3 regions of the Pedobacter sp. MR22-3 genome follow, and region 1 is predicted to be linked to each of the others. Evidence: riboswitches for the same ligand, from Rfam matches in the RefSeq annotation. Region 1 holds a riboswitch; each other region holds the start of a gene.
The links. A riboswitch is a leader RNA that binds a small molecule or an ion and turns the genes downstream of it on or off. The one in region 1 is predicted to bind cobalamin.
Positions count from the first base shown of each region.

Region 2: it holds a riboswitch for cobalamin, as region 1 does, so the genes downstream of both, metE (5-methyltetrahydropteroyltriglutamate--homocysteine S-methyltransferase) here and OQ267_RS00195 (epoxyqueuosine reductase QueH) in region 1, are expected to answer to the same signal.
Region 3: it holds a riboswitch for cobalamin, as region 1 does, so the genes downstream of both, OQ267_RS18695 (TonB-dependent receptor plug domain-containing protein) here and OQ267_RS00195 (epoxyqueuosine reductase QueH) in region 1, are expected to answer to the same signal.

Region 1 is NZ_JAPIVF010000001.1:44,587-54,451, reverse strand. It holds gene OQ267_RS00225 (CocE/NonD family hydrolase) at 1-626, shown strand, start outside; gene OQ267_RS00220 (VOC family protein) at 823-1,182, shown strand; gene OQ267_RS00215 (MarR family winged helix-turn-helix transcriptional regulator) at 1,305-1,769, shown strand; gene OQ267_RS00210 (Lrp/AsnC family transcriptional regulator) at 2,058-2,519, shown strand; gene OQ267_RS00205 (acyl-CoA thioesterase) at 2,509-2,916, opposite strand; gene OQ267_RS00200 (hypothetical protein) at 2,913-3,875, opposite strand; gene OQ267_RS00195 (epoxyqueuosine reductase QueH) at 3,862-4,509, opposite strand; cobalamin riboswitch at 4,699-4,888, opposite strand; gene OQ267_RS00190 (alkene reductase) at 4,941-6,023, opposite strand; gene OQ267_RS00185 (bile acid:sodium symporter family protein) at 6,020-7,045, opposite strand; gene OQ267_RS00180 (methionine synthase) at 7,080-8,108, opposite strand; gene OQ267_RS00175 (DUF1852 domain-containing protein) at 8,133-9,137, opposite strand.
Region 2 is NZ_JAPIVF010000001.1:528,215-538,079, reverse strand. It holds gene OQ267_RS02405 (M14 metallopeptidase family protein) at 1-2,318, opposite strand, end outside; cobalamin riboswitch at 2,537-2,741, shown strand; gene metE (5-methyltetrahydropteroyltriglutamate--homocysteine S-methyltransferase) at 2,941-5,271, shown strand; gene OQ267_RS02395 (acyl-CoA thioesterase) at 5,402-5,788, shown strand; gene OQ267_RS02390 (phosphatidate cytidylyltransferase) at 5,878-6,687, opposite strand; gene OQ267_RS02385 (putative signal transducing protein) at 6,733-6,939, opposite strand; gene OQ267_RS02380 (CPBP family intramembrane glutamic endopeptidase) at 6,920-7,846, opposite strand; gene dusB (tRNA dihydrouridine synthase DusB) at 7,890-8,897, shown strand; gene apaG (Co2+/Mg2+ efflux protein ApaG) at 8,933-9,319, shown strand; gene OQ267_RS02365 (zinc metallopeptidase) at 9,450-9,865, opposite strand, start outside.
Region 3 is NZ_JAPIVF010000007.1:163,657-173,521, forward strand. It holds gene OQ267_RS18660 (cytochrome b) at 1-128, shown strand, start outside; gene OQ267_RS18665 (hypothetical protein) at 521-802, shown strand; gene OQ267_RS18670 (YMGG-like glycine zipper-containing protein) at 901-1,416, opposite strand; gene OQ267_RS18675 (diphthine--ammonia ligase) at 1,547-2,266, opposite strand; gene OQ267_RS18680 (SIR2 family NAD-dependent protein deacylase) at 2,259-2,942, opposite strand; gene OQ267_RS18685 (ABC transporter substrate-binding protein) at 2,951-3,892, opposite strand; gene OQ267_RS18690 (DUF6580 family putative transport protein) at 4,035-4,625, opposite strand; gene OQ267_RS18695 (TonB-dependent receptor plug domain-containing protein) at 4,665-6,542, opposite strand; cobalamin riboswitch at 6,639-6,829, opposite strand; gene OQ267_RS18700 (polyphosphate kinase 2 family protein) at 6,903-7,781, opposite strand; gene OQ267_RS18705 (transglycosylase domain-containing protein) at 7,925-9,865, shown strand, end outside.

The sequences.
Region 1 (9,865 bases):
TGGAAAGCAGGGAGGTGAAGTTTTACCTGACCAATCCTGTTGGAAAAGATTTCTTACTGTCCGGGATAAAGCCTAAAAAGGTAAATTACAATAAGCAGGTAGTTGATTTAGCTGACAGGACGCAATATTACAATGACTATTACCCTGATCCCATTATAAAAAAGGAGCTCGACCGCAGCAACGGATTGTTTTTCTTTAGCAAGCCCTTTGAGCAGGCGGTAACGGTCAGCGGAAACTTTGAGGGGCAACTCCAGGCCATCATCAATAAAAAAGACATGGATGTGGGATTGATTTTATATGAACTCACATCATCGGGAGATTACTTTCAGCTTTCTTACTACCTCGGCCGGGCAAGCTATGCGCAGGATAGGAGTAAACGTAAACTGCTCGTTCCGGGCAAGCTCGAACAGATACCTTTTAGCCGTTCAAGGGTTTTTAGCAAAAAGCTGGCTAAGGGCAGTCGTTTGGTTGTCGCGCTTAACATCAATAAAAACCCGTTTGCGGAAATTAACTATGGAAGCGGTAAGGTCGTAAGCCAGGAAAACATTCATGATGCGGGAGAACCCCTTAAGATAAAATGGTCAACGGATAGCTATATAAAACTCGGCATCTCTAAGGAAAAATAAAATCTTTTGTGAATTTACCGAAGATGACATTACCATTTGTAAAAAAGCAAAAGTATTCCGCTAATTCAATATTTCTTACATGGTATTAAGTTTCTGATCGGCATACCGATTAAGGTAAATATCAGATAATTTATAGAATATTTGTATATTGTTGTCGTGATTACTATATTTGTGACAACAATTAAATATATGGATCATGAGACTACTGACATTTGCATCACTACAGGTAAAAAATTTAGAGGCATCAAAAGACTTCTATGAAAAAAAACTAGGCTTTGAAATTGGTGAAACGAACCCGCAGGCCTGCGTTTTCAAATACAATCAGGGAGAGGCCAGTTTTGCTATCCGCACCCCGCTTGAACCTCTTGAAGGAAAAGAGTTAGGCACCGGCGTTGCGCTGTGGTTTGCCGTTGATAAACATGTAGACGCACTGAAAGAGGAATTTACAGCCAATGGCATTACAACAGCCGGACCGATTATAGAAACACCCTTTGGCAGGGCTTTCCATGTTAAGGATCTTGATGGTTATAAACTTACTTTCCTGAACGCTAAATAAAAACAGGTTTTTAGCAATTTTCAGGCAAAACCCAACTGAATAATTTTTAAAGCCAAATAGTAAGTTCGAGATAAAACGGAATGATTTTGACCTGATTTCTTCACAGATGCAACAAACAGACGATGAGCAAAAAAATTGAATTTCATTTTAAAAAGCCTGAAGACAGTCCGGGTTACCTTCTTGGTCAGCTGACCATGTTGTGGCAAAGGAGGTTAAAGCGTGTGTTAGATCCTCTAGATCTGACGCACACGCAGTTTGCCTTACTCTGTGCATTAGCCTGGCTTTCGGGAGAAAGCAGTACAGTCACGCAAATTGATATTGCCAACCAGAGTAATGCTGACAGGATGATGGTATCTAAAGTATTGAGAACCCTGGAAGATAAAAAATTTATTACCCGACACGGGCACCCTACGGATACCAGGGCTAAAACAATAAGACTTACGGCTACCGGGGAGACGATCCTGCAAAAAGCCATTATCAGTGTAGAAACTGCCGATCTGGAATTTTTTGTCGGCCTCGGAGCAAACCTAAAAACCTTTAATTCAAATGTGGCAAACCTTATTGAGCAGAATAATAAAGAAATATGAAATGTTCTGTAGGGCAAGTGGTTCAATTCAATCGGGATATTTTTCCAGTTTGTATAAAATATCTTTTAAAACGCATGCAGCGGAAGCATAAATTACGGATCAGGTTATTCTGATGAAATAATATGATTGTATTCATCAAATAAACGAGATCGCTTTATGTTAGCTGGTAAAGTTGATATGACTTTTCATCAGTTTATTATCAGTTGATGCATCTGAAAATATCCATATTTTCGATATATTTTTCTGATTTTAACCTATATCTTTGGATGGCCAAAGAAAAATTAACCCATGAACAACCTCGATGAAATCGACCTCGCCCTGCTGAAACTGCTGGCAGCCAACTCAAAACATACGACCAAGGAACTGGCCAAACTGGTCAACCTTTCCGCCTCGCCCGTATTCGAGCGAGTAAGAAGGCTGGAGAACAGTGGGTACATCAAAAAATACATCGCTATCCTTGACGCAGAGAAGTTCGACCACGGGTTTATCGTTTTCTGCAACATCCGGCTCAAGCAGCATGACAAAAAGATCGGCCACAATTTTGTGAGCGACATCCTGAAAATCGATGAGGTGGTGGAATGCTACAACATTTCCGGCGACTACGATTTCATTCTGAAGGTCTATGCCAGGGACATGAAGCATTACCAGGATTTCGTTTTCAACAAGCTCGGTTCAGTAGATAGTATCGGAAGTACGCACAGTACCTTCGTCATGGCCGAGATCAAGAACACGCACAACATCAGTATATAACCGGCACGGGGCGGCCGTCGCTTCCGATGGCCACCAGCGTAAAGGCCCCGCTCACCACCTTTTCACGGTATTCTTCTCCCATCTTTTCCAGGTATACCGAAACGGTCACCTCCAGGCTGGTATGGCCCACACGGGTAACCCTGCCTACCAGCTCTACGAGCGTGCCGGCCGGAATGGGCTTTTCAAAATCGATCTTTCCGCTGCTCACTAGTACAAAGTTTCGCCTGCTGAAACGTGTTGCTGTGATGAAAGCGGTTTCGGTCATCATCATCAAAATCCTTCCGCCGAACATCGTGTTGTGGTGGTTGGTGGTCTCGGGAAACACCACTTTGAACACATGGGTTTCGGACTGTTCAGTTTTTTCTGCTATGTTCATCATCTGTTTTTTGATGGTCATCTGTTGTGTCGCCACCTGAACCGCTGAATAGCCTCAGCATGACTACCCGCGGCAATCTGTGCGAAGGCCTGGCGGAGCACAGGGATGATGAAAGGTAGTTCCAGGTGGTGGGCAAGAGCCGTTACGATCGGTTCGAGTTCATTTGCCCGGCGCTTTGGTACGGCGTTCCCACCGAACAGCCAATTTGCACCCAGCTTTGAAGGGAGATGGTCGCTGAGGTATGGCCTTGCCGGCTCTATCCCTGCCACGCCAAGTATGCCCAAAAGCGAGAGGTAATTAAAGGTAATGGCCTTTTTACAGCGCAGCTGCATGTTCATGGCGGCGTACAGCCTATCAAAAATATGTGAAGGTGATCCGCCTTCTGATAGTGCACTTGCAGGGAAAAGTTCCCGGTGGCCTCCCGCATTTATTACCCAAGAGATATAGGTCTGGATATCGCCGGCCGTTTTCATCGCTTTATAGCTTCCAAAGGAAACGTATTTGTGTGCCCTGGCCATGTTCCCATACCGCGATAGTTCAGGCTGATTTTCCACTAGCCAACCTGCAAAGGCAACAGGATCCGCACTGGCATTTTCCCATGTCCATCCGTCGCCCATTCCAGGGCCAAGATAGACCTTTTCCATAAGGTCCCAGTGATGCTTCGGATGCCTTCCGAAATAGCTTGATAGGAATAGCAGCCAACAAGCTTCTCCTGTATCCCTGCGAAGGTTGCAGGCAAAAGCGAGGGCAAGGGGATCAAAGCCGGCAATGTCCGGGCTTCCCTTCTTCAAGGCGGGTGTACTGCGCCCGGTTTCAAAAATGCCGACAAAGGAATTGGCAATACCAGCCACAAGGGATGAAAAATAATCCATCCGCTCCAAATGGGAAATAAGGGGCAGCTTCGGATTGTCCTGACCAAAGCTTGCCAGTTTTTCGCGGACATCCTCCTTTTGGACGGCACAGACGCTAGTCTCTACCATAGTATTTTTCACCCAGCTTTATCTTTTCCCTTCCGTTCTCCAACCTCCATTTGTTGGTGTCCCTGAGCGAATACGCACATCCGCAGTATTCCTGCATATAGAATTCCTCAGCCTTGCTGATTTCCAGCATGCGTGAGGATCCCCCTGCCTTGCGCCAGTTATAGGTCCAATAAGTGATACCTTCATAGTGGAATGCCGCCCTGATGCCCGAACCGTTGATCTGCTCCATGTTTTTCCAGCGCGATATGCCCAGCGAACTTGAGATCACATCAAAGCCGTTTTCAAAGGCGTAAAGGGCCGTGCGCTCAAAGCGCATGTCAAAGCACATCGTGCAGCGTATCCCGCGTTCAGGTTCCATGTCCATCCCCTTTGCTCTTTCAAACCAGTTGTCCACGTCATAGTCCGCATCGATGAAGGGGATATTGTGCTTCTTCGCAAAGCGGATATTCTCTTGCTTGCGCAGTTCGTACTCTTTTTTTGGGTGGATGTTGGGATTGTGGAAGAAGATGCTGAAATCTATTTCGGATGCAATGATGGCCTCCATCACCTCTCCCGAACAGGGTGCGCAGCAGGAATGCAGCAGCAGTTTTTTTCCGCCATGCGGCAGTTCCAATTTTTCTCTTTTAAAGCTCATTTCAAACGTTTTTTTGACCAACGGGTCCAAAATTTTATTTACAGTTGCCGGCCGGCTTATTAACGCAATGCCGCTGGAGAGAAGATCTTGGAAAAAAATAGGAAAAGGCGGGGCCACACGAATCACACAGGGAAATGTACCACATAGGAAACAACCACCTTTCAGACCAAAAGCTTCAGACCGCGAAAGCATCGTCCATTCGGAACAGGCAGGTCTCCTGGCTTGTAACAGTTCTCATCACCCTTCCCATTCATATTAGAACAGTGGATATGCTTAATGAAAACCTTGTTTGTTACTTACAGTTGCGCGACAGCTCGTGATTTGCACACGATTCCCTATTAATCTGCAGTTAAGCAAAACCTTTCCGATTGATGTTATGCAAAGAACAGCGACGTAAGGTAAAAAAAAATCAAGAATTATAGACCTAATTTTTATCCGTTCCAAAATGGATAATCAATATACCCCTGTTCCCCGCCCCCGAACATGGTTGCCCTGTCTGGCTTGCCTAGCGCGGCATTTTTTTCAAAGCGCTCGGGCAGGTCGGGGTTGGCGATGTACAAGTTCCCAAAGGAAACAAGTGCCGCAATACCTTTTTCAAGTTCAGATTCGGCGGAATCCCTATCATAGCCTCCATTTGCAATAACCCTCTGGCGGATCTTCCTGCCAAAGAACGCAATCTCGTCTTCACAGACATAATGTTCAGGTGAAGGGAAATGTGGGCTGCGCCGCATGAGTTCCACATAGGCAAAATCCAGTTTGTTCAGTTCTTCGATCAGGTGGGTATAGCTAGCTACGGGGTCCTCCAATACGATATCGCCATAGGGATGGAATGGGGATATTTTAATGCCCACTTTTTCACCTCCTGCTACACTGATCAATTCCTGCATCACCTCCACTGTGAAGCGGGTATTATTAGGGATACTGCCGCCATAATTGTCCGTCCTCTGGTTGGCACTTTCAGCCAGGAACTGGCTGGGCAGATAGCCGTTGGCCGCGTGGAGCTGGACTCCGTCAAAGCATGCCACCATAGCATTTTTTGCGGCCTGGCCAAAGTCTTTTATCGTCTGCATGATCTCCATGGTGGACATTTCCCGGGGGATCTCAAAATCTTTCATGCCTTGGGAGGTATAATGCCGCATCCCCCGGATGGGCAGGGGTGATGGTGCAATAGGGAGCTTCCCATTCCTGTCTATAGAATGCCCAATACGGCCGGTGTGCCAAAGCTGGGCTACAATAACGCCACCGCTATCATGTACCGCAGTGGTTACCTTCTTCCATGCTGCTATTTGCTCTTTGGTGAAAATACCCGGCGTGAGCGGACTGCCGGTGGCCTCTTCACTGATCCTGATGGACTCGGTAAAGAGCAGACCTGCACTTGCCCGCTGGGCATAGTATTCTGCTGTTATATCACCCACCAGGCCATTGCTGTCAGTACGGCCCCTGGTCATCGCTGCCATGGCCATTCTATTTTTTAAGCTGGCATTACCCAGTTGTATTTTTTCTAAAAGTTTCATGTTGCTGTTTTTATCCCCTGTATTGGAGATGATGCCTCTTTTCGCCTAGCCATCCCCTGGGCGATGATACTGGCGGCAATCAGTTGAAGGGCATGATAAAGCATGAGCGGCAACAATATGATGCCGGTGATGGTACTGTGCTGAAAAAGCACTTTTGACATGACCGTGCCGTGAACCAGTGATTTTTTGGATCCGCAGAACAAAACCGTGATGCGGTCTTCAGCAGAAAAGCCAAACAAGCGGCTGAGCAGTCCAACGCAAAAGAACACCGCAAAAAACAGGGCAATCATCGCCGCTGCAAGTCCGGCAAGTTCAAGGGCACTGAAGCCATCAAAAAGATGCTCGGAGAATGACTTACAGAACGAGGTATAAATGATGGTGAGGATAACCGCCTGATCGAAATATTTAAGCTGTTTTTTATACTTCTCGGCAATGGCGCCAAAACGGGCGTTGAGGCTGATGCCGATGATGACCGGTAACAGGACCTGAAATACCAGTTTGATCACGATAGCAGAAACATCGAAACCACCGGTTGCTGAAGCGATGAACAGCCCGATCCAGACCGGCGTGACCACTACCCCGATCAGACTTGAAATGCTCGCATTGAAAATGGCGGCCGGGATGTTGCCCTTGGCAATGGAAACCATGACCACCGAAGAGGAAACCGTAGACGGCAGGGCTGCCAGAAAAAATACACCCAGCCAGAGCAGCTCATAATCAGTGCCAATAAACAGGGGGCGAGATGCCAAAACGAGGAGTGGGAAGAACAAAAAGGTTGTCAACTGGACAACAATATGCATTTTCCAGTTGGAAAGTCCGGCTTTTAATTTCTCTACACTCAAACGCAGTCCATAAAACAGGAAAATCAGCGATACGCCTGCGTTAGCAATCTCCTCGAGCGAAACGGGTTCTTTAACAAGGCCCGGCTGCGGCAGAAAATAGGCCAGCAGGATCATGGTGGCTATCATCAGCAGGAAACCGTCGAAACCTACCTTGTTCAATAATGCGAATAACTTTTTCAATTTGATTTTAATATATTTCTATTGCTCAGAAAAATTACATCCCAAATTCTTTCCGTATGATTTCAGCCCCTGCGCTTAACGCACGCAGCTTACCGTTTGCCACGTTTCGGGACAAGGGTGCCATACCGCAGTTTGTAGAGGGGTAGAGGTTTTCGATATCGACAAACGCAAGCGTTCTGCGCAGCGTATCCGCTACTTCTTCTGGTGTTTCAATCGTATTGGATGCCACATCGATTGCGCCTACCATTACTTTTTTACCACGTACAAGTTCAATCAGGTCCAATGGCACATGCGAGTTATGGCATTCCAGGGACACGATATCGATATTTGATTTCTGGATCTTAGGGAAGATTTCTTCGTATTGGCGCCACTCTGAACCCAGTGTTTTTTTCCAGTCATTATTGGCTTTTATGCCATAACCGTAGCACACATGCACTGCCGTTTCGCAGGTTAAACCTTCACTGGCCCTTTCCAGCGCTGCCATTCCCCAATCGTTTACCTCATCAAAGAATACGTTAAATGCCGGTTCATCAAACTGGATAATGTCCACCCCTGCATCCTGCAATTCCCTGGCTTCCTCATTGAGTAGTTTTGCAAATTCCCAGGCCAGTTTTTCCCGGCTTTTGTAATGGGCATCATACAGGGTATCTACCATGGTCATCGGTCCCGGTAATGCCCATTTGATCGGTTTATCCGTCAGTGTACGCAAAAACTTGGCATCCTTAACAAAAACTGCCTTTTGACGGGCAACCTCACCTACCACAACAGGAACACTGGCATCATAACGGTCACGGATTTTTACGACCTTACGGTTTTCAAAATCTACACCACTTAAATGCTCGATAAAAGTCGTTACGAAGTGTTGGCGTGTCTGCTCTCCATCACTGATGATATCCACCCCTGCCAGATGCTGTTCCTGCAGCGCAATACGCAAGGCATCCTGTTTCCCTTCAATCAGCTCATCGCCCTCTAATTTCCAGGGTGACCAGAGTTTTTCGGGTGGTGCAAGCCAGGCAGGTTTGGGCAAACTTCCCACAATTGAGGTTGGTAATAGTTTTTTCATTGTTGTTCCTTTTTTTATGATTGATTAACTAACGAATTCAGCAGTCCATTGCTCAAGAATATCCTGGTAAGGTTTGATGAAATGCTCTTCCGCATATTTACCCTGTTCAATAGCCAGTCGGCTCCGCTCTTCGCGGTCATATACCACGCGGGTCAGTGAATAATCTTCGTGCTTAAGACTAGGTTGATAGATTTTCCCTGCCACAGCATTTGCATTGTAGATTTCAGGGCGATAAATCTTCTGGAAAGTCTCCATCGTGCTGATCGAGCTGATCAGTCCAAGATCAGTATAATCAGCAAGCAGATCTCCGGAATGGTAAAAAGCCATCGGTGCCACACTGTTCGGAGGCATGAAAAAACGAACTTTTAAACCCATTTTAGAGAAATATTCATCAGTGATAGAATACTGATCCTGCAGATACTCAAAGCCCAGAACGGGATGCTGATAATCAGTGCGTGTATAAGTTCTGTTGCCAGATACACTCAGACAAATGATCGGTGACATTTTAAAATGTTCTTTATAAGTGGCTGAATTCACAAAGCACTTATAAAGTTTTCCGTGCAGATCACCAAAATTTTCAGGAATAGAGAAATTGGGTTTATCTTTATTGTACTCGGTCAATAAAATACTGAAATCATAATCCCGGACATAAGAGGAAAAATTATTTCCGGCGATACCTTCGATACGCTGGTTAGTTTTCCGGTCGAAAATATTCGTTTTTAAAACTTCGATCAACGGCAGGTTGTTGATGCCATTCTTATCATCAATACGCATCGTTACGGTGATGATTTCAAGTGCTACAAGGTAACGGTCAGCTCTGGGATTATCCAAATGGGCCAATGCATTGAACCGGTTGTTGATCATATTTAAGGCATTGCGTAAGTTTTGCTGACGATTGTCTCCCCTGGCCAGGTTTGCAAAATTGGTTGTCAGACGCGTTTGACTAGAGGGGTGATAGTTTTCATCTAAACAAGTGCTCTCCAGCTTGAATGCAAAATCATACTTGAAGGTATCCCGGGTGTTTTCCATACATTTCTTTTCGTTAATTCTTGAGTGTTCTGGTTGATCGCTTTTTATAGCATTATAAACAGTTAATTCATCCTGCAAATCTTAAAATAAAAGATGATTCAAACGGATTTATCTTAAAATCAGATAATTGTTCTTTTAATGGATGTTTTGTAGATAATTATTCTTTTTCTTGTTGCTAAGATTCTATAAAACAGATAATTTTTCTCTTTCAGTTTCAGGTATCGGATATTTCGAAGGTTGATCAAACAGAAAATTAGACTTTTCCGATTCGGTTCAAACAGCCCGTCAATAATCTTCATGAATCCTGAATAGAGAATAACAGCTAGTCATTTTATTTCAGAAATCCCGGATTCTTTCAAGCCTTTAATAATATGGGGAAAGGTTAGCCACTACAAAAAAATCATAAGATCTGATTAAAGCGATGGGTGCCGAAGCGGCAGATGTGGCTTATGTGAATGCCGGAGACTACCCCGGTTGCCTGATGGAGACGAATAATATGCAAAAAGCCTGGCGGAGCAATTCAGCTCACAGACGAATATAATTTTACAGATAAGCGCCTGCGCGTTTGGGAGATTAATTATCCGTTTAACCATAAAGAACGTTTCTACATTGAAGCATCAACAGGTGAACTGGCCAAACGGATCAATGACTCTGGCTTATATGAAGGGTACAGCTTCGTCTTATTCCATAAACACCATGATATATTATACAAAAAAAGCGGAAGACTT
Region 2 (9,865 bases), 480 kb from region 1:
TCTTCGCCATTTACAATCTCCATTATGGCGTTGCGAACTGGTAAGTTTAAATGATAAGCCAGATTTGTACTATTGCCAATGGTTACAATATTGCCCCCGTCTTCTAAAAATTGCTTTAATTGAGGTATAGATTTATCTGCGGTAATCCTACCTAAACGATTTCTGTATGCCAAAGGAATATCTTCTGCTTTAGGCTCGAAAGCTCTTGAGCCGAAGCCACCAACCTGTAGTGCCGGAATTGCGCCACCAACGAAAATAATTACATCATATTTAGATTTTAAACTTCCTGCATCAATATCCTGCGGATAAATAACGGTAGCATTGTAATGATACTGCTCCATAATAAAACGCATCCAACCGGATGCCATTGATCCACCATAATTATCCCATAAGGCAATTCTTGAAGCAGAAATTTTCGTTTTATCTTTTGGAATGGTCGCAGATTTTAATTTCACATTTGCCTTTTCCAAAACAGATTTTCCGGCAGAAGAAACATAAAAATCTCCGTTTTCCTTCGAACGGTAAACCTCTATTTTATCTTTCAATAGATCATTAACAGCGGTATAAGAATCATTTTGTGCAGCACTTAATATATAACTTTTTCCAGTGAGCTTATTTTCAGGAACCAGTAACTTACCATATGGATTTTTTTCAAATGGTCCGCTAAAATCATCCTGGATACGGTCGAATTTTACGTCCATTAAATAAGCCAATGTCCATCCGGCAGCATCATAGGGTGGTATAGGGGCACCACCTTCATATTTGAAATCATTGGGGTGATCCTGTGGCTCAAACATATCTAATACATGTGGCCTAAAAGCCTGGTCAGTTTTAACCACATAACTTCCTGCAGGGTATTTTTTGCCAGCAACGATAAATGGAGCCATTGCTTTCTGCACCACAATGCCAGTTCTAATGAGCGCATTTAAGAATTTAATTGCCGTATTAAAATCAGCCTGATCAGCAGATAGGATATAACCTCTTGCATCTCTGTTTGCCGGTGCCTTCATCACGGTATCAAAATATTTTACACTCATCATTTGTCTGGAGCCAAAATCATACTCACCAACATCTGCAGTATTCGATCCGCCTTTTTTTGCTGCTGCATTAATGGCTTCAATCTTTTTAGGTGAAAAAGACCAGGTATCCTTCTTACCTTTTTCAATTGAATTTCTGCCCATTTGATAAATATTAAAAAGCAATTCGTCTGCATGTCGCTGCGCATAATTTAATACAGCGTAATTTAGAGAAACAGAATAGTCAATGGAGTTTTTAAAAAACCATTTCCGGGGAGTAACCGGGTTAGGTGAATCACTGTTTGGCAATAACCTGGAAGGTACTAACGGGATTTCTGATGGTGTCGGGCTACCAACAATCTCCGTCAGTAAACCAACCATATTATGAAAATAAGTGGTTGTCCTCAACCCACCATTATACCAGGTTGAAAACACTGAACCTCCACGTTGTGTATAACCAGGCTTTCCTTCTACATTTAATCTGGTATGCATGGCCGCCCCAACCGCATCTAAACTGGTTAAGAGTGTGGCATCGAAAACATAGTTGAAAGGATCGCGATAGGGTGGCCCAGCGACAACAGTTCCGGCAGGGCCTGCCTGATGATGATTATACATAATCTGAGGGATCCATTCCACAAAAAGTTGTCGCCCGATATTCTGACTTTCCTTTAAATTCAGCATAAAAAAATCCCGGTTATTATCGTGCCCGGCATATTTTTCATAAAGAACAGGTAAACCAGATAACACTCTCTTTGCAGGATCTTTTTCACGCATGTACCAGTTACTCACCAATTCCTGCCCATCAGGATTGGCATGGGTAAATAAAATAATTACATTTTCAAGAATTTTAGTGGTTTCAGGATCCGTTTTAGAAGCAAATTCATAAACAGTTTGAATCAACTGATGTGCACCAACGGTTTCAGTTGCATGTAAACCACCATCAATCCAAACCACTGCCTTTCCTTCCCGAGATAGTGCTTTTGCCTGCTCAGTTGTAATTTCTGCAAGGGCAAGCTGTTGCGAAATTTCTTTGTAACGATCCAGCTTTTGAAGGTTCTCAGGTGAAGAAACAATCAGCATATACTGATTTCTTCCCTCTTCAGTTTTGCCAATATCAACCAGTTTCACACGCTTAGATGTTTCAGCTAATTTTTTAAAGTAAGCCTCGGTTTGCGTATAGGTAGCCAATTGGTAATTATCGCCGATATCAAAGCCAAAATGTGATTTTGGAGAAGGTACTTCCTGCGCAAAAGCACTGCCGTTTACGATTAGAAAAGCCAGTAATAGCTTTCTAAATTGCATTTTAATCATAGTTTAGGTTGGTTTGTTGGATACTCAAATATAATAGCGAAAAGAATGTAAAAACAGAGTGCCGTAAATTTGTTACACGACATCTTTTACCAAAAAATAGCTAAGTTTTTTTGACTTTTATATTTTGAAAACAGAATAATATTTGTTTCCTGTTACAATTACTGCGTGTTAATAAATACATTTGTATTGATGCAAGTTCTTAACTTTATTTTTCATCAACCGATATCGGTTTTACTTAGCTGTAGATTAAAAGGGAATCGTGTGCAAATCACGAGCTGTCGCGCAACTGTAAATTCTGTCTTTTAAAATAAAGACAACGGTTTTATCAATAATGCCACTGTTCTGTTTTTCGGGATGGGAAGGCGATAAAACCGGGAATAAGTCAGGAGACCTGCCAGATATCGAATTGACGGTGCTTTCGCGTAAAAAAGCAACAGGTCAGGTCTGATAGGTTCACAATAAAATTAACCATTTTATTAAAATTTGCTTTAAGCTTTTTGCTGATGAGTGGGTTTTGTATGCCCCTGCCTTTCCTTTTCATTTTTTACAGAAATCATTATAGAATATTGCTTGAGGGCTTTTAAACGATTTATTTACTTAATCTTTAAAAGAAATGCTAACGCAAAATCTAGGCTATCCGCGAATTGGTAGCTACCGCGAATTAAAGAAAATCTGCGAAAATTACTGGGCAGGTAAAACGGGCTACAAAAATGTACTTCAGGTAGGAAAAAACATCCGCCACGAGAACTGGAAACTTCAGCAGGAAACCGGAATTAACCTCATTCCTTCGAATGATTTCTCTTTCTATGATCATGTGCTGGATCATTCGTTAACTTTTGGTGCCATTCCGAAGAGGTATAACGAAGTGATTTTAAAAAAGGGAAACACTGAGCTGGATCTCTATTTCGCCATGGCCAGGGGCTATCAGAAAGATGGGCTGGATGTGGTTGCTATGGAAATGACCAAATGGTTCGACACCAACTACCATTATATTGTTCCTGAATTTCATAAAGACCAACCTTTCAAACTTCTCTCCACCAAAATAATTGATGAATTTTATGAGGCCAAGCAACTGGGGATCATCACAAAACCGGTTTTAATTGGCCCGGTTACTTACCTTTTGTTGGGTAAAGAAAAAGAAAGTGGTTTCGAAAAGATTGACTTAATTAAAAACCTGCTTCCTGTTTATCTGGAAATTTTAGCCCGTTTGGATGCTTTGGATGTTGAATATATTCAATTTGATGAACCTTTTCTGGCTTTAGATTTATCAGAAAAGGAACAGAAAGCATATGAATATGCCTATAAGGAAATTCGGAAAGCCTTTCCAAGAATCAAGCTGGTTCTTGCAACCTACTTTGAAGGTCTTGGTAATAACCTGGCGTTAACCACATCACTTCCGGTAAATGTTTTACATATAGATTTGGTAAGGGCTGAAAATCAACTGGCTGATGTATTGCCTCAACTTAAAGAAAATACCATCCTTTCTTTAGGTGTTGTAGATGGTAGAAACATCTGGAAAAACGATTTTGAACATTCCATCGCTATGATTAATCAAGCTATTGAGAAAATAGGCACAGAACGTGTCTGGATTGCACCATCATGTTCTTTAATCCATGCTCCGGTTGATTTGGAAAATGAGACCAATGAAGAAAATTTAACTGCTGAGGTAAAACAATGGCTGGCTTTTGCTAAACAGAAAGTAACCGAAATTGTAACCCTGAAAAAGCTGATCTTGAACGAAGGCCCTGCATCTACCCTGCAAAAACTAGAGGAAAACAAAAATGCTTTAAACAACAGAAAAACATCTACCTCTATCCATAATCCTATAGTAAAAGAACGCGTAGCCAATTTAAAGGCTGAAGATTCAGAACGTAAAAGTCATTTTTCTCTGAGAAAAATTAAGCAGCAACAACTTAATTTACCAAAGTATTCTACAACAACAATTGGTTCATTTCCGCAAACAGCAGAAGTAAGAAGCTGGAGGGCTAAGTTTAAAAATGGAACTTTTACGAAAGATGAATACAATACACTTATAGCCGAAGAAACTGCAAAGGCAGTAAAATGGCAGGAGGAAATAGACCTTGATGTTCTGGTACATGGTGAATTTGAACGCAATGATATGGTTGAATATTTTGGCGAGCAGCTGGAAGGTTTTGCCTTTTCGAAAAATGGCTGGGTACAAAGCTATGGCTCCCGTTGCGTAAAACCGCCCATAATTTATGGTGATATTTCACGCCCGGAGCCTATGACAGTGAAATGGACATCGTATGCGCAATCTTTAACATCCAAATACATGAAAGGGATGTTAACCGGACCAGTAACTATTTTACAATGGTCCTTTGTGCGTAATGATCAGCCACGGTCAGAAACCTGTACGCAAATTGCATTGGCCATCAGGGATGAGGTTGTCGACCTGGAAAATGCGGGGATTAAAATTATTCAGATTGACGAGCCCGCTATCAGAGAAGGTTTACCTTTAAGGAAGAAAGACTGGCAGACTTATTTGAACTGGGCTGTAAATACCTTTAAAATTTCTGCAAGCAGTGTTAAGGATGAAACACAAATTCATACACACATGTGTTACTCTGAATTTAACGATATTATTCAAAACATAGCAGATATGGATGCTGACGTAATTACTATTGAAACTTCGAGATCCCAAATGGAGCTTTTAGATGCTTTTGCCAACTTTAAATATCCGAATGAAATTGGCCCTGGAGTTTATGATATTCACTCTCCACGCGTACCTAAAAGGGAAGAAATGGTTCATTTACTTAAAAAAGCGAAGGCTGTTATTCCTGGAAATCAGCTTTGGGTAAATCCAGATTGCGGATTAAAAACCCGTGGATGGGATGAAACCAAAAAAGCCCTGATTGAAATGGTGGAAGCCGCTAAAGAAATGCGTAAAACTGAAGATGGTTTAAGCACAGCCGCACAAAACTAATTCATTTTTACCATGCCCGTGTGGTCAATCAGGAAGAAACACGATCGTTTTCTCTAAAATAAAACCTTACTTTGACAACTTTTTAAGAAAGAAAGTTGTCAAAGCTTTTTACACCCTTTATATTTAACCCATGACCTTAGAAGAAAGAATCGAAAATTCAAAAACCAGTATTTTTAAAGCCGTTTTTCCAAACACAACAAACCATTATGATACCCTTTTTGGTGGTACCGCCATGCATTTAATGGACGAAGTGGCATTTATCACGGCTACAAGATTCAGCAGGCAAATAATGGTAACCGTAAGCAGCGACAGAATCGACTTTAAGAAACCAATTCCGGCAGGAACCATTATTGAATTGGTAGGAAAAGTAAATCATGTAGGCAATACCAGTTTAAAGGTGAATGTAGAAATTTACATTGAGCAAATGTATGCAGAAGGAAGAGAGTTGGCCGTACATGGCGATTTTACCTTTGTAGCGATTGATGAACACAAAAAACCAGTTCAGGTGATTAAATAAAGCTTTATTTTACCATATAAGTGCTATAGTAAAACCCATTAACCTTATATTTTTCTTATATGGTTTATACTATATAAAATCCAAATGGTTTAATACAAAATCAGGTACAAATAAGCATAAACCACTGGTGCGGCTAATAATAACCCATCAAAACGATCTAGCAAGCCGCCATGGCCGGGCAATAATCCACCACTATCTTTAGTATCTAGACTTCTCTTCAGCATAGATTCTACCAGGTCTCCGAGTGTGCCAAAGCTGGCTATTAATATGGCCATTCCAGCCCAAACCCATGATGGATTTTCGGTAAATAAAAATGACAAACCATACGCTACCAAAACGCTGGTAAACATTCCGCCAAAAAAACCTTCCCAACTCTTCTTTGGAGAATGACGTTCAAATAATTTGCGCTTACCATATTTTACACCAAAAAGATAGGCACCCGTATCATTAGCCCAAAGCATCAATAAAAAAGCCAGCGGAAAATGAAAATTGTATTCACTCCAGTTTTTTAAAAACCCTAAAGCGTGGAAAAAACAGAAAGGAATGGTTACATATACAAAGCCTACAAATGTATAGGAGATATTGGCAAATGGAATTTTATTCTTCTTATAAAGTTCTGTGATAAAGACAGAAAAAACTAATGGAATACAAAGCAGAAGATATTTAACATCATATTTTAGATAATGCAAACCAGCAGCCATCAAAAATATCAATGCTCCGGCAATTAAACCAATATTACGGTGAGGCCGGATTCCTGAATTTTTAATTAGCTTATAAAACTCAAAAAGAGATAAAATACTTAATACTAAATAAAATATGGTGAAGGCATAACTTCCTAAAAAGATGGAGCCTAACATTACAATAGTAAAAAAGAAAGCGGTTATTGCCCTTGTTTTCATTTGTGATAGTGGGTAAAAGGTGTAGAACTTAAGGTCTTATTACTATTATTCAATTTCGTTTTCAACGATGTATTCAATGGCCTTGTTAAAATCGTCCTTACTCACCAACACATGGATTTCATTTAAATGGTAGGCAGATAATTGCTTATTTATCGTAACCGCCGGAATACCAGCCTCAGTTAATCCTTGTTTTAATACCTCTGCTGCAAATGCATCGGAAGTTGTATAAACTTTAATCCAGTTTTCGCTCACGTTCTGCTTTGTTTTTAAAAAAGTTAAACAAAGCTATGGTAATTATTGCACTAATTAAGTAACCATACCACGGAAATCCAATAGGTTCATCTGCTTTATCCAGTGGCATATTATGCTTTTGCATATAAAATGCAGTGCAAACAGCATATGCATTATTAATGAAATGCGCCAGCATAGCATACCAAAGGCTACCACTAAAATAGTATAAATAACCAAAGCCTGCGCCTAAAAGCATCCGTGGGATAAAGCCGTAAAACTGAACATGTATGGCACTGAAAATAATGGCTGATAACCAGATTGCAGTGTGCGGATTATTAAAAGCCCTGTTTAGTGATCTTTGCACACCTCCGCGAAACATCAGTTCTTCACCGATAGCAGGCAGAACTGCAATCATGATTAAATTAACTACAAAATCGAAATTGTTCCTTACGGTGAGGAGTTTAATTGTAATCCCCATCGCAGCATCTTCTTTCTCCTTCATCCATTGCTCAATTCCTTTTAAAAATTCAGGCAAGATCATCTTTTGGTTCCAGATTGCTGTCCATTCCATCAATGGCATACTGGCGATCATAATCAGGAAAACCAAAATAATCAGCGGAAATTTCGGTTTACCAAGCCCATAAAATTTAGCTACCTTTTGTTTCTCGGTGAGGGCCAGAGCTATTCCTGGCACAATAAAGGTTCCTATTGAGGAAAAAATTTGCATGACTTTCAACCCATTCAGATATGACGGTTCACCCGCTAAAAGTGCATCTACATTACTAATCAAATTTGTACCATACATTAGGAAGGCGATCACTAATCCAATTAACGCAAAAACCAGTCCGCCGGCAATTCCGTAAAATAGAAGTAAAAGTAATTGTAAAAAGGGATTGATTTCTTCCTTATTAGGTGTTACAAAATTCATTATTTGTACTTTTGTATGTATTATTAATCGTTGAAGATAGAAAATGTCTGTTAAGATAGGAAATATAGATTTAGGTGAATTCCCATTATTGCTTGCTCCGATGGAGGATGTGAGCGATCCACCATTTCGTTATGTATGTAAAAAGAATGGTGCGGATTTAATGTACACTGAATTTATTTCTTCTGAAGGCTTAATTCGTGATGCGGCAAAAAGCAGGCAGAAATTAGACATTTTTGAGTATGAAAGGCCGATAGGCATCCAGATTTTTGGAGGTGACATTGACCACATGCGTGAAGCTTCGGAAATTGCATCGGCTGCAGGACCAGATCTGGTCGATATTAACTATGGTTGCCCGGTTAAAAATGTGGTTTGCAAAGGCGCCGGCTCAAGCTTGCTTCGGGATATTGATAAAATGGTTAAAATGACAGAAGCTGTTGTTAAGGCTTCACATTTACCAGTTACTGTGAAAACCCGCTTAGGTTGGGATGATGACAGTAAAAATGTTTATGAAGTGGCTGAGCGACTTCAGGACGTTGGTATTCAAGCTTTAACCATTCATGGCAGAACAAGAGCACAGCTTTACAAGGGCGAAGCAGACTGGTCATTAATCCGGGAAATTAAGCGTAATCCCAGAATTAAAATTCCGATTTTTGGTAATGGTGATGTGGATAGCCCTGAAAAGGCCGCTAACTGGCGTATGGAATATGAGGTAGATGGCATTATGATTGGCAGAGCCGCCATTGGTTATCCATGGATTTTCAGAGAGGTAAAGCACTTTTTTAAAACCGGAGAACATTTACCTGGCCCTACCATTGAGGAAAGAATTGAAGTATGCAGAACACATCTGGATAAATCTTTGGAATGGAAAGGTCCTAAAACTGGAATTTTTGAAATGAGGAGGCATTACGCCAATTACTTTAAAGGCTTGCCTGACTTTAAACCTTACCGCATGCGTTTAGTGGCAGAACCTGATATTCAAAACATTTATAGCATTTTGGAAGAAGTGGCAGAAAAATTTGCCAGTTATGATGCCACTAAAGTACTGGCCTGATTTTTGAAAAGTTTTTTATACATTCGTATATTACCATGGTTACAGCAATTACAGATGGAGTTAAAGTTTCAGTAGAAACGATTTACCAGCCAGAATATTCCAATCCGGCTAATGAACATTTTATGTTTGCTTATCGGGTAGAAATCGCCAATCTTTCTGATTATGCCGTTCAATTATTACGTCGACAATGGTTTATTTTTGATTCCAATAGTAGCCGAAGAGAAGTTGAAGGCGAGGGCGTTGTGGGTTTGCAGCCTGTGATTCAGCCAGGGGATACCCACGTATATGTTTCAGGATGTAATTTAAAAACAGATATGGGTAGCATGAAGGGTGCCTATCTGATGAAACGAGATGTAGATGGTTCAGAGTTTGAAGTGAATATTCCTGAATTCCAGCTGGTTGCCCCTTACAAATTGAATTAATTCAATTTTCAACAGATAAAATATCATTATTTTTTATAGAAACGTTAAGGCTGTTCCCTTTGGTTCAGATCATTAAACAAAAACGGCCGGAATTGATTCCCGACCGTATGTACTTTTATAATTTGATATTTTAATCCCTGCTTCTTCCAAATAACATGGACGCATAATAAAGAAGGTTGGCTAAGGCACCAACTGCTGCCACTACATAAGTCATGGCTGCCCACCACAATGCATCTTTAGCCTGCCTGTTTTCTTCCTGCGTTTGCATAACACCCTGATTATTTTTTAACCAGGCCAACGCACGGTTACTGGCATCAAACTCTACCGGAAGGGTTATAATACTGAATACTGTAACCAAAGCCAGCCCTAAAACACCAATGGCCAAAACAATTGGTGTAACATTAACAACCAATAGCATAACACCAATTAATAAAACCCATTGCAACAGATTAGATGAAATGCTAACCAAAGGTACCATAGTACTTCTTAAGTTAAGCCAGGAGTAAGATTTGGCATGTTGCACCGCATGTCCGCATTCATGTGCGG
Region 3 (9,865 bases), on a different contig from region 1:
TAGTGGGGCATCTTTCGGCAGCACTATTACATGCCTGGGTATATCGTGACGGGATATTTTCAAGTATCACATGGGGAAGAAAAATGATTATTAGATCTGAAGAACCTCCTTCCTGCGCGGCAGAATAATGAAAAAATATAGTAATAATTGGTTCAATCGAAAAGTCAATGTTTGTGTTGTAACTTTAGCCAACAATGTTAGGTCTTAGAAATAAGATTGTAGGTGATAACATTATCAAACCCAGCTTTACCATAAGCACACCACTAATGTATTGTCGCGGCATGGTAGTGTTCTACCACAATTGCAAAAAGAGTTCTTTAAACTTTTCTCAGTTGGTGGCGCATTGCATGATAAATGCTGTCTAAACGATCAGAAAAACTTATATCAATCTTTTCGCAGTTCCCATTAATTTTAAGGCCAGGGCAATCCTGCATTGTCTTGTTTGCGCTTTGAACACGCCAAAACCGGAAAACCAATGCCTATTTCCTATCCTGAAAGTCCAGTATCGATAGTTTAAAAAATGATGAAAACAATCCCCTCAATTCCTGTAAACCATACAGGTACAAGCATAACGAATTTTTTATCGTTAGTACTTATTCCCGGCCTTGCTGCATGGCTGTATCATTACCTGAAAGCGCTGTTTAACCAGGAAGCCATAAGCATTGATGCGAACATCTGGCCTTTGCTGCTGCTCTCCTTTACCTGCTGGCTCTTTGTGGTCAGTGCCGCTTACTTTTCCATTGAAGGCAATACCAACAGGTCGGGTAGCCGCGAAGGTGATGGCGGCACCGAAGGGCGATAAGTACTTTTGCCGGTGGTTGCCAGGGCAGTAAAGCCAAAAAAATGGGTACAAAAAAAGCGGTTATTAAAAATAACCGCTTCCTTTATTCATAATGCTATCTAGTTTTTAGGTTGCACACGACCAGATTTTCTGTCTTCGCCTCTGCCGATTAAATAACCGCCACCAGCACCAACTAAACCACCGATAATGGCACCTCTACCTTTTTTCTTATCAATCAAGGCACCACCCACGGCACCTGCCGCACCACCGATTACTGTACCTTTTGCGGCATCACTCCAGCCTTTTTTCTTTGCTGTAGGCTGAGTACCACCATAGGAGCTGGAGCTTCCACCTGAACTGCGGCCGGTACTTGCATATGACCTTGTTGATCTTGATGATCTGGCACCTGCAGCTCTTGCTGCAGCCAATTCTGCCTGATGTTTAGCTTCTTTTTCTGCTTCAACCTTGGCTACTTCAGCCCTTTTAAAACTATCCAAACGTAAACTGTCTTTCACGGCTTTTACCGCCAGTTGTTTTTCAGCTTCCTTTTGTTTTAATTCAGCTTCTTCTTTTGCCTTATTGTTACAAGCAAACATTACTGAACTTAATGCGATAACTACAAATATCTTTTTCATAACGTTTTCCTTTAAATGAATCTACTCTGGTACCCTAACCATACAAGCAGGTTTCATTGATGTGTGTGATTTAGTTAATTACCAGTACTTAAGAAAAAATGATGCCAAAAAATTTGCATACACCAATTTACTATACTAAATCAATATACCAGAAGCCAGAAACGGCAGGCTTGGCCTTTGATGCGTGGGCAGCATCATCTTTCTGCACTGGTGCAGGATAAGTTCTGAATACTTTATCTCCAAGGCTAAAACTGATTTTATGGTGAAAGATGGGTCCCTCAAAAGCAAAAGTGTGGAACTCCCCATTTTCTCCGCAAGGATCAACGGCTGGCGGAAGTGCATCAATTAAGCTACCGGTGATTACTGCTCCACAGATATTTCCAAGATTGCTTTGTGTACAAACAATGATGGTTTTATAGGTCAGCTGTAAGAATTCTGCAATCAACTCGCTTGTATTTCTCTTCCAGAGTGGAAAGATGGCGTGCAGGCCAACTTCCCTTAGCTTGCTTTCACGGTAAGTACGAAGGTCTTCCAGAAAGATATCGCCATAAATAGCATGTGTAATGCCTTCTCTTTTAAATTTTTTGAGGTGAATTGCCATGGTGGTATCGTAGGTTTCCATATCCGGCATCTCTCCTAAGCGAATTTGATACAGCGGAATACCAATGCTTTTTGCCTGGGCGATCAGCAAAGCTTCCCTCACCCCATGCATGGAAACCCGGTTATATTTTTCGGTTAGTGTAGTCACCAGGTAACGGATTTCGATGGAAGGATCCTGCAAAGCATAATGCAGGGCAAGTGTGCTGTCTTTACCACCACTCCAGTTAAAAATACAGACTTTCTTATCCACCGGCTAATATGGCGTTAAGCATATTCATTCCTGCTACGGCACCTTTCTCAATGGTGACCACATTTTGATAGCGACTTACATCAGGTATTTTAGGATCAATAATGTATTTAGTGGTACCGGCAGGAACAAAATCAATTAATCCGGCTGCTGGATAAACGGCCAGGGATGTTCCAATCAAGACAAAAATATCAGCCTGCCGGCAAATTTCGGCCGCAACTTCAATCATGGGTACAGGCTCGCCAAACCACACCACATGCGGACGCAGCTGAGCCCCATGCTCACAAAGTTCGCCCATTTTTATTTCAGCACCCCGAATGGGATACGTAAGGTGGGGTACCCGATCAGACTGAGACCTGGTGATCACGCCATGCAGATGCGTCACTTTGGTCGCACCTGCCCTTTCATGCAGATCATCGATATTTTGGGTAATGATTTCCACATCATAGTGGCGCTCCAAGGCAGCTAATGCCAAATGAGCGGCGTTAGGCTGTGCCGCAAGTACCTGACGCCTACGCTCATTATAAAATTGCTGTACCAGTTCAGGATTTCGCTTCCAGGCTTCGGGCGTGGCTACATCATATATGTTATATCCTTCCCATAGGCCATCACTATCCCGGAAGGTTTTTAATCCGCTTTCTGCACTGATCCCTGCCCCCGTTAACACGACTAATTTCATAAATAAATTTAAACTGGCTGATGAAGAAACACAGCACTGCTGAGGTTAATGAATTTACGGCTGATTTGTTCATTGGGAACAAACAAATCAGGATGAAACATACACGCTAAAGCCTCAATGCCTTCAACCAGGGTACCTATACTGGGTTGGGTGAACATATCAAAATCAGCAAGGTAAACCTGATTTCGTTTTACGGCTTCGAGGTTTTCCCATCCGTTTTTGGAGGTTAATAAATCCATTTCTTCTCGACTTCTATTGATATCAAAACCACATGGCGCAATAACCAAAACTTCAGGATTATATTTTAAGATCTTATCCCAGGGTGTTACAATAGAATCTCCCGCCGGGTTGGAAAGCATATCCACGCCACCTGCAGCTGCAATCTGAAATGGAATCCAATGTCCGCAATTGTACACAGGCTCAATCCATTCCATCAGCATCACCCTTTTCAGTGGTGCTCTGTTTGCCCTTAAGGTATCCAGAATGGCATCGGTTTTTTGCTGAAGATTAGCCAGGTAATGCAAAGCCACCTCTTCTTTACCAAGCGCTTTGGCAATGGTTATGGCACATTCATAAACGTCTTGCAGGTTGTTCGGTGATAATGGAACCAGCGCAGGTTGCTTGCTGAGTTTCATCACTGCTGTTTCTGTACAAATGGTATCGATATTACACACCTCACAGATATCCTGAGTGAACACAATATCTGGTGCAATGCTTGCTAACAGTTCATCATCTACCCAATACAAACTTTTGCCCTGGGCTTTGGACGCCGAAAAGATCCGGTCGATCTCGATACTGGTATAATTTTTACCTTCCAGGATGCATCGCACAATTTTGGGCTGATCAGCAGCTTCTTTCGGACACTCGAAGGTGACGCCGTAAAGATAGTCCTGTAAACCCATATCATAAATCATTTTAGTGGCAGCAGGTAAAAAAGAAACAACTTTCATGGTGCAGTATGTTTAGCGTTAGGATGATGATGGAATTGCTTTTTATGGTTGATCAAAATTCAAAAAGCGAAAAGTAAAGATAAAAAAAATCCTCTTCTGACCGGAATCAAAAGAGGATTTATCAATAAAAAAATAGGTTTAATTATAACTTTTGCGTTTGTAATCTTAGTACCGGGAATTTTGATTTTAATATTTCATAGGCACCAAAAAGAAGCACGCCATAGATTAATGTACCTTCTAAAAACCTGATTTCGAAAGGAATGGCTCTTTCTAAGCATAACCAAAAACCGGCAACATCTTGTGTATAGGATGGGTTTTTAAACCAAACACCAAAATCGGTGACGATCCAGTGAATTAAAGTAATGGCAAGGGTAGAACCTAGTAAGGATACCGCATTTATTTTACGTAATAATACACGGCCAACCAATACCATTAAAGCGAAGGCAATGTACGTCCAGTACCAACCTTCGTAAAGAAATCCATTACTGTATTGTTTAAAAATCGTATTCGCCAAAATGAAATCACTTAAAAATAAACTCAGCAATGGAAATTCAAATGCTTTTACATGGTCTTTAAAGTACGCACCGCCAAACAAAGCCACAGCGCCTATAGAAGAGAAGTTGGCAAACTGAAGTGCGTCAGAATTAAAGGTGATCAGCAAACGCAAGGCCGTAATGACCAATATCATGAGCAATAGGATAACGTTGCGGGGATTAAATTTTAAGTTAGACATTTCGTTTATGGTAAATTAACAATACAAAGTTATATTTTCTTACCGGATATTAAAAGTTACCCCGGTATTAAAGTTGAAACCTAAGGTGTTATAACCGATAATTTCATTGTATTTTTCGTTTAAGATGTTTTTGGCATCAAAGAAAATTTTCACCCTTCTTTTGGCTAAGGCATATTCGGCATAAGCGCTCAGTAATTTATAACCCGGTAAATGCTCTACCGCATAGGTGGCGAAATTTCCATCGGTACGGGTACCAAAATACCTGAAATTAGCATTTACATACAAGTTTGAAGTGGCCTGAATGCCTGTTGTTAGCCCAAAAGTATGTTTAGGTCTTCTGAACAAGAAGTCTTCAACTTTGCTGTTAATGCTATTGAACTCGTTCCCCTCTACATAGGAATAATAACCATTGATGTCAAGTTTCCAGACCTTCACGGCTGGTTCAATTTCAAAACCTTTAACCTTTTGACTTTCCTGGTTGATGTATTGAGCAGGCGTATAAATAATGGCATCAGTTAAGTCTCTTTTAAAGCCAGCTACACGTAAAGAAAATTGATCATCGGCAAAGCTGAAGTTTGCGCCTGCTTCGTAATTCTGTGATTTTTCAGGTTTCAGGTCTAAATTTGCGCTATACTGCCCGAACAGCATATTGAGCGTTGGAATTTTAAATGCCGTTGAAACGGTTCCAAATAATTTAATTTCTTTGATGATGTTGATGCTCGGGGTAATGGTATAGGTATAGTTTTCGCCATATTGTTCATGTTTATTGTAACGTCCGCCAACTTCCAGGTTAAAAACACTCAAATCATGTAAAAACAAAGAGCCATACGCGGCAAAAATGTGGGTTTCAGGGCGGTTGGCACCAGAAGTTAAATGCATTTCCCTGTTTTCTATTCCGGCCAACAGATTTAATTTCTCACCCAGCTTCTGGTTGTAAAATAAATCAATCAGGCTGATACTGCCTGAACCCATGCTGGTGTAAGGAAACCCACTAAAGCTGCTTAAAGTATTATTGGAGGTGTTCTGATAGCTGTAGTTCAGGTTAATTTTACCGGAGCCAAAATCGTATTTGGTATTCAGTCCGCCGCTGAAGTTTTTAAGGGTGGTGTTATTTGCGGCTAATCCATCAGCAAAAGCACCCTCGTCAATTTTGTAATTTCCTCTGTAATAACGTATAAATGGATTAACAGAGAAATGCTTATCCAGCTGAATACCAAAATTTGCACTTACCCCATCCGTTTTATAACCATCCTTGTCAAATTCAGTATTGTTTCCTGCAGGGTTAGCCGCTTCTGAGATGCCATCACTTTTTTGGTGTGTATAATTTACATTATAAGTAAACCCGTCAACGGCACCGTTTAAACCAATCGTTCCTTTATAGGTTTCATAACTTCCGGCACTGGCTACGCCATAAACCGTATTCCCTTTGGGGCCACCCTTTTTAGTTACAATATTGATGACTCCGGCAATGGCGTCAGAACCATAAATTGTAGACTGGCCACCTCTTAGAATTTCAATATGATCGATCTGATCAATGGAAAATAAACGTAAATCAAAGGCACCGCCGTTTCCTGAAGGATCATTCTGCACGATACCATCAATCAGCACCACCGCATAGGCACTTCCTGCCCCTCTGAAAAATACCGATTTGTTTAATCCCGGGTTACTTCCTGAACCGGCTACAATGACACCTGCCTGTTCGCTGATTAATTCAGGGAGTGATTTGCCATTGCTGCGGTCTAAAGTTTCGCGACTGATAATGCTGACCACTTTACCTGTTTGTGATTGTTTCTGATCGTTTTTAGTTGCAGAAATAACCACATCCTTTAGTTTTAAGGTGTCCTGGGCATTGGCTTGGCCAATACCAAATTGCACAAGGCCAATGCCTGCTGCAATTAAGAATTTTGTTTTGTTCATTTGATTGTGAGTTTTGCCCACAGCCAACAGATAGAAAAGGAAATGAAAATACGAAACCGTTAAGTACTCCAATCCTAGCTTCAATCCCCGAAAGCTATGAAATTATATACTTGTGGCAGGTCTTCTGACTTACTCCCGGTTATTTAGCCTTCCCATTCAGTTAAAAACAGTGGCATAGAATTAAAAACCGTTACAGAGCTTACAGCTGCGGGACAGTTGCAGAATTACACTGCATTCCCTTTTAATTCCGGCACAAAACGCCGGAAACCAAAAGCGCTGCAAAAGTAGTAAAATAAAGCTATTCGTAAAACAGTAAAATTGAGGCTGATTAATTCTTATAAGTGTTCAATGGTTAGTTCACTATTCGGCCATTAAAATCGATTTCGTTTCAGCTAATTTAGCTTTTTCTTCTTCGCTTACTGTTGGGAAATCAAGGTTCAGTTTTTTCAGCTTGTCTAAAATGATTTCACTGATGGCTAAGCGGGCAAACCATTTTTTATCAGCCGGAATAATATGCCAGGGCGCACTTTCCGTACTGGTTTCATTAATGGCTTCCTGGTAAGCAGACATGTAATCATCCCAGTGCCCTCTTTCTTTAATATCGCCGGATGAAAATTTCCAGTTCTTAGTCGGATCTTCGATCCTTTCGAGGAAGCGTTGTTTCTGCTCGGCTTTACCTACGTTTAAGAAAAATTTCAAGATGACTGTTCCGTTAGCACAAAGGTGTGACTCGAAATTACGGATACTTTCATAACGTTTTTTCCAGAAGTCTTTATTTACTTTTTTCACCTCTTCCATGCCAGGGATTTTCTCATTCAGGATATACTCCGGATGGACTTTACAAGCCAGTACATTTTCGTAATGAGAGCGGTTATGGATCCCAATCCTACCCCTTTCGGGCAAAGCCAGGTAATGCCGCCATAAAAAGTCATGCTCATATTCTTTAGCGGTAGGTACTTTAAAACTAAATACCTGGCAGCCCTGTGGATTTAGCCCGCTCATGACATGTGCAATGGCACTGTCTTTTCCTGCCGCATCCATGGCCTGAAAAATGATTAAAACGGAGTGTGTGCCGGCAGCATACAGTTTTTCCTGCAGGTGGCTGATTTCAATTTTAGTTTTAACCAGTTCATCTTTTGCCTTTTCTTTATTAAATGTGCCTGTATAATCGGTTTCTACCTTCTTTAAAGAAAATTTTTTATCTCCCTGTACAATTAGCGCTTTAAATTCGTTTTTCATTCTTATGTATGTTTAAGATAATTCAGTGTATCCATTTTTTTAAATATAGAACTAAAAAATAAGTAAATTAAAAACGTTAATTTGCATATAGAGTTTTTTATATTTAACGCCCATAGCATTTATCAAATACCATCTTAGCCAATATGTTTAAAGAGATAAAAAACAAGTACTTACGTTATTCTGCAATATTTGTATTCTTTATAATAATTTTCTTTTCTGCGCTTCAACTTAATTTTTTATGGCTATTTGGTTATTCTCCAAGTACAAAGGATATAAAAATGCCTACCCTGCGTGTAGGATCTGAACTGTATACCGCAGATGGTAAACTCATCGGCAGGTACTTTAAAGAAAACCGGACACCGGTAAATTTCAATGAAATAGCACCCAGTGTGATTAATGCCCTGGTGGCCACGGAAGATGTTCGCTTTTATAAGCATTGGGGGGTAGATGCACAGGCGGTTGGCCGTGCGGTGATCGGCTTAGGCGAAAAAGGTGGTGCCAGTACCATCACCCAGCAGCTGGCAAAAAATCTTTACCGCACCAGGTACAATAAATCGCAGGGGCTGCTTGCAAAAGTCCCGGTTGTCCGTACCGTGATCTTTAAATTGAAAGAATGGATGACTGCCGTTAAGATTGAATCGAATTACTCTAAAAATGATATCATCACCATGTATCTGAATACGGTTTCGTTCGGTAACAATGCTTATGGCATTAAAACTGCCAGCAGGATCTATTTTGATAAGGATGCCAAAGACCTGGGGGTTACGGATGCAGCCATGCTGGTGGGCATGCTGAAAGGGACCACCATGTATAACCCAACTAAAAATCCGGAACGGGCACTGGAACGGAGAAATGTAGTGTTAAGGCAAATGAACAAGTATAAATACTTAAGTAATGATAGCTTAACAGCATTGTCAAAGGAACCGGTTAAACTAAAGGCAGGTGAACTGGAAGATGGCAGTGATGGTGATTCATACCTGAGGGCCGCAGTAGCCAAATACCTGGAAAAATGGTGTACAGACAATGGATATGATTTATATGAGGATGGGTTAAAAATATATACTACCATTGATTCTAAGCTTCAAAAATATGCGGAAGAAGCTGTTGCAGAACAAATGAAAACCCTGCAACGCAGGTTTTATAGTGTTTGGGGAAATGAAGACCCATGGTATGACTCGGAAAAGAATAAAGTAGATTATCCGGAAAGGGCCATGAAAAACTTACCGGTATACAGCATGCTGATGAAGAAATTCTCCAGTCAGCCTGATTCGGTTAAGGCTTATTTCAACAAGAAAAAGCGCATGAAGATTTTCACCTACAAAGGTGATCGCGATACTTCCTTTTCAACTTTGGATTCGATCCGTTATTATGGAAAGATTTTAAATACCGGAATGATGACCATGGAGCCAGCCAGTGGGAAAATTAAAGTGTGGGTGGGTGGCATTGACCATAAATTCTTTAAGTATGATCATGTTAACCAGGCAAAACGCCAGGCCGGATCTACTTTTAAACCCTTTGCATACCTGACTGCTTTAGAGCAAGGCATGAGCCCGTGTGATAAATTTACTGATAAACCGGTTAAAATTAAATACCAGGATAAGGGAGAAACCAAATACTGGGAACCTAAAAATGCCGATTACAGTGTGACTTATCAAGACATGAGCCTGCGCTGGGCCATGGCCAGATCTGTGAATACCATTACGGCCCAGGTGACGGAAAAGGTGGGTTGGGACAATGTGGTTAAGTCTGCACATGAATGCGGCATTGACAGTCACCTGGAATCAGTTCCTTCAGTGAGCTTAGGTTCAAATGATGTAACCGTTTATGAAATGGTAAAGGCATACAGTACTTTTATGAATAAAGGGGTTAAAACTGATCCTATCCTGGTTGAAAAAATTACCGATCAGGATAATAATGTGATTGATGAGTTTAAGCCAAAAACAAAGCGTGTACTCACCGAAGAAATAGCCTGGTTAATGACGTATATGTTTCGTGGTGGTATGGAAGAGCCAAGAGGAACCTCTCAGGCCTTATGGGAGTGGCCAGATTTATTTAAAAAAAATAACCAGATTGGCGGTAAAACA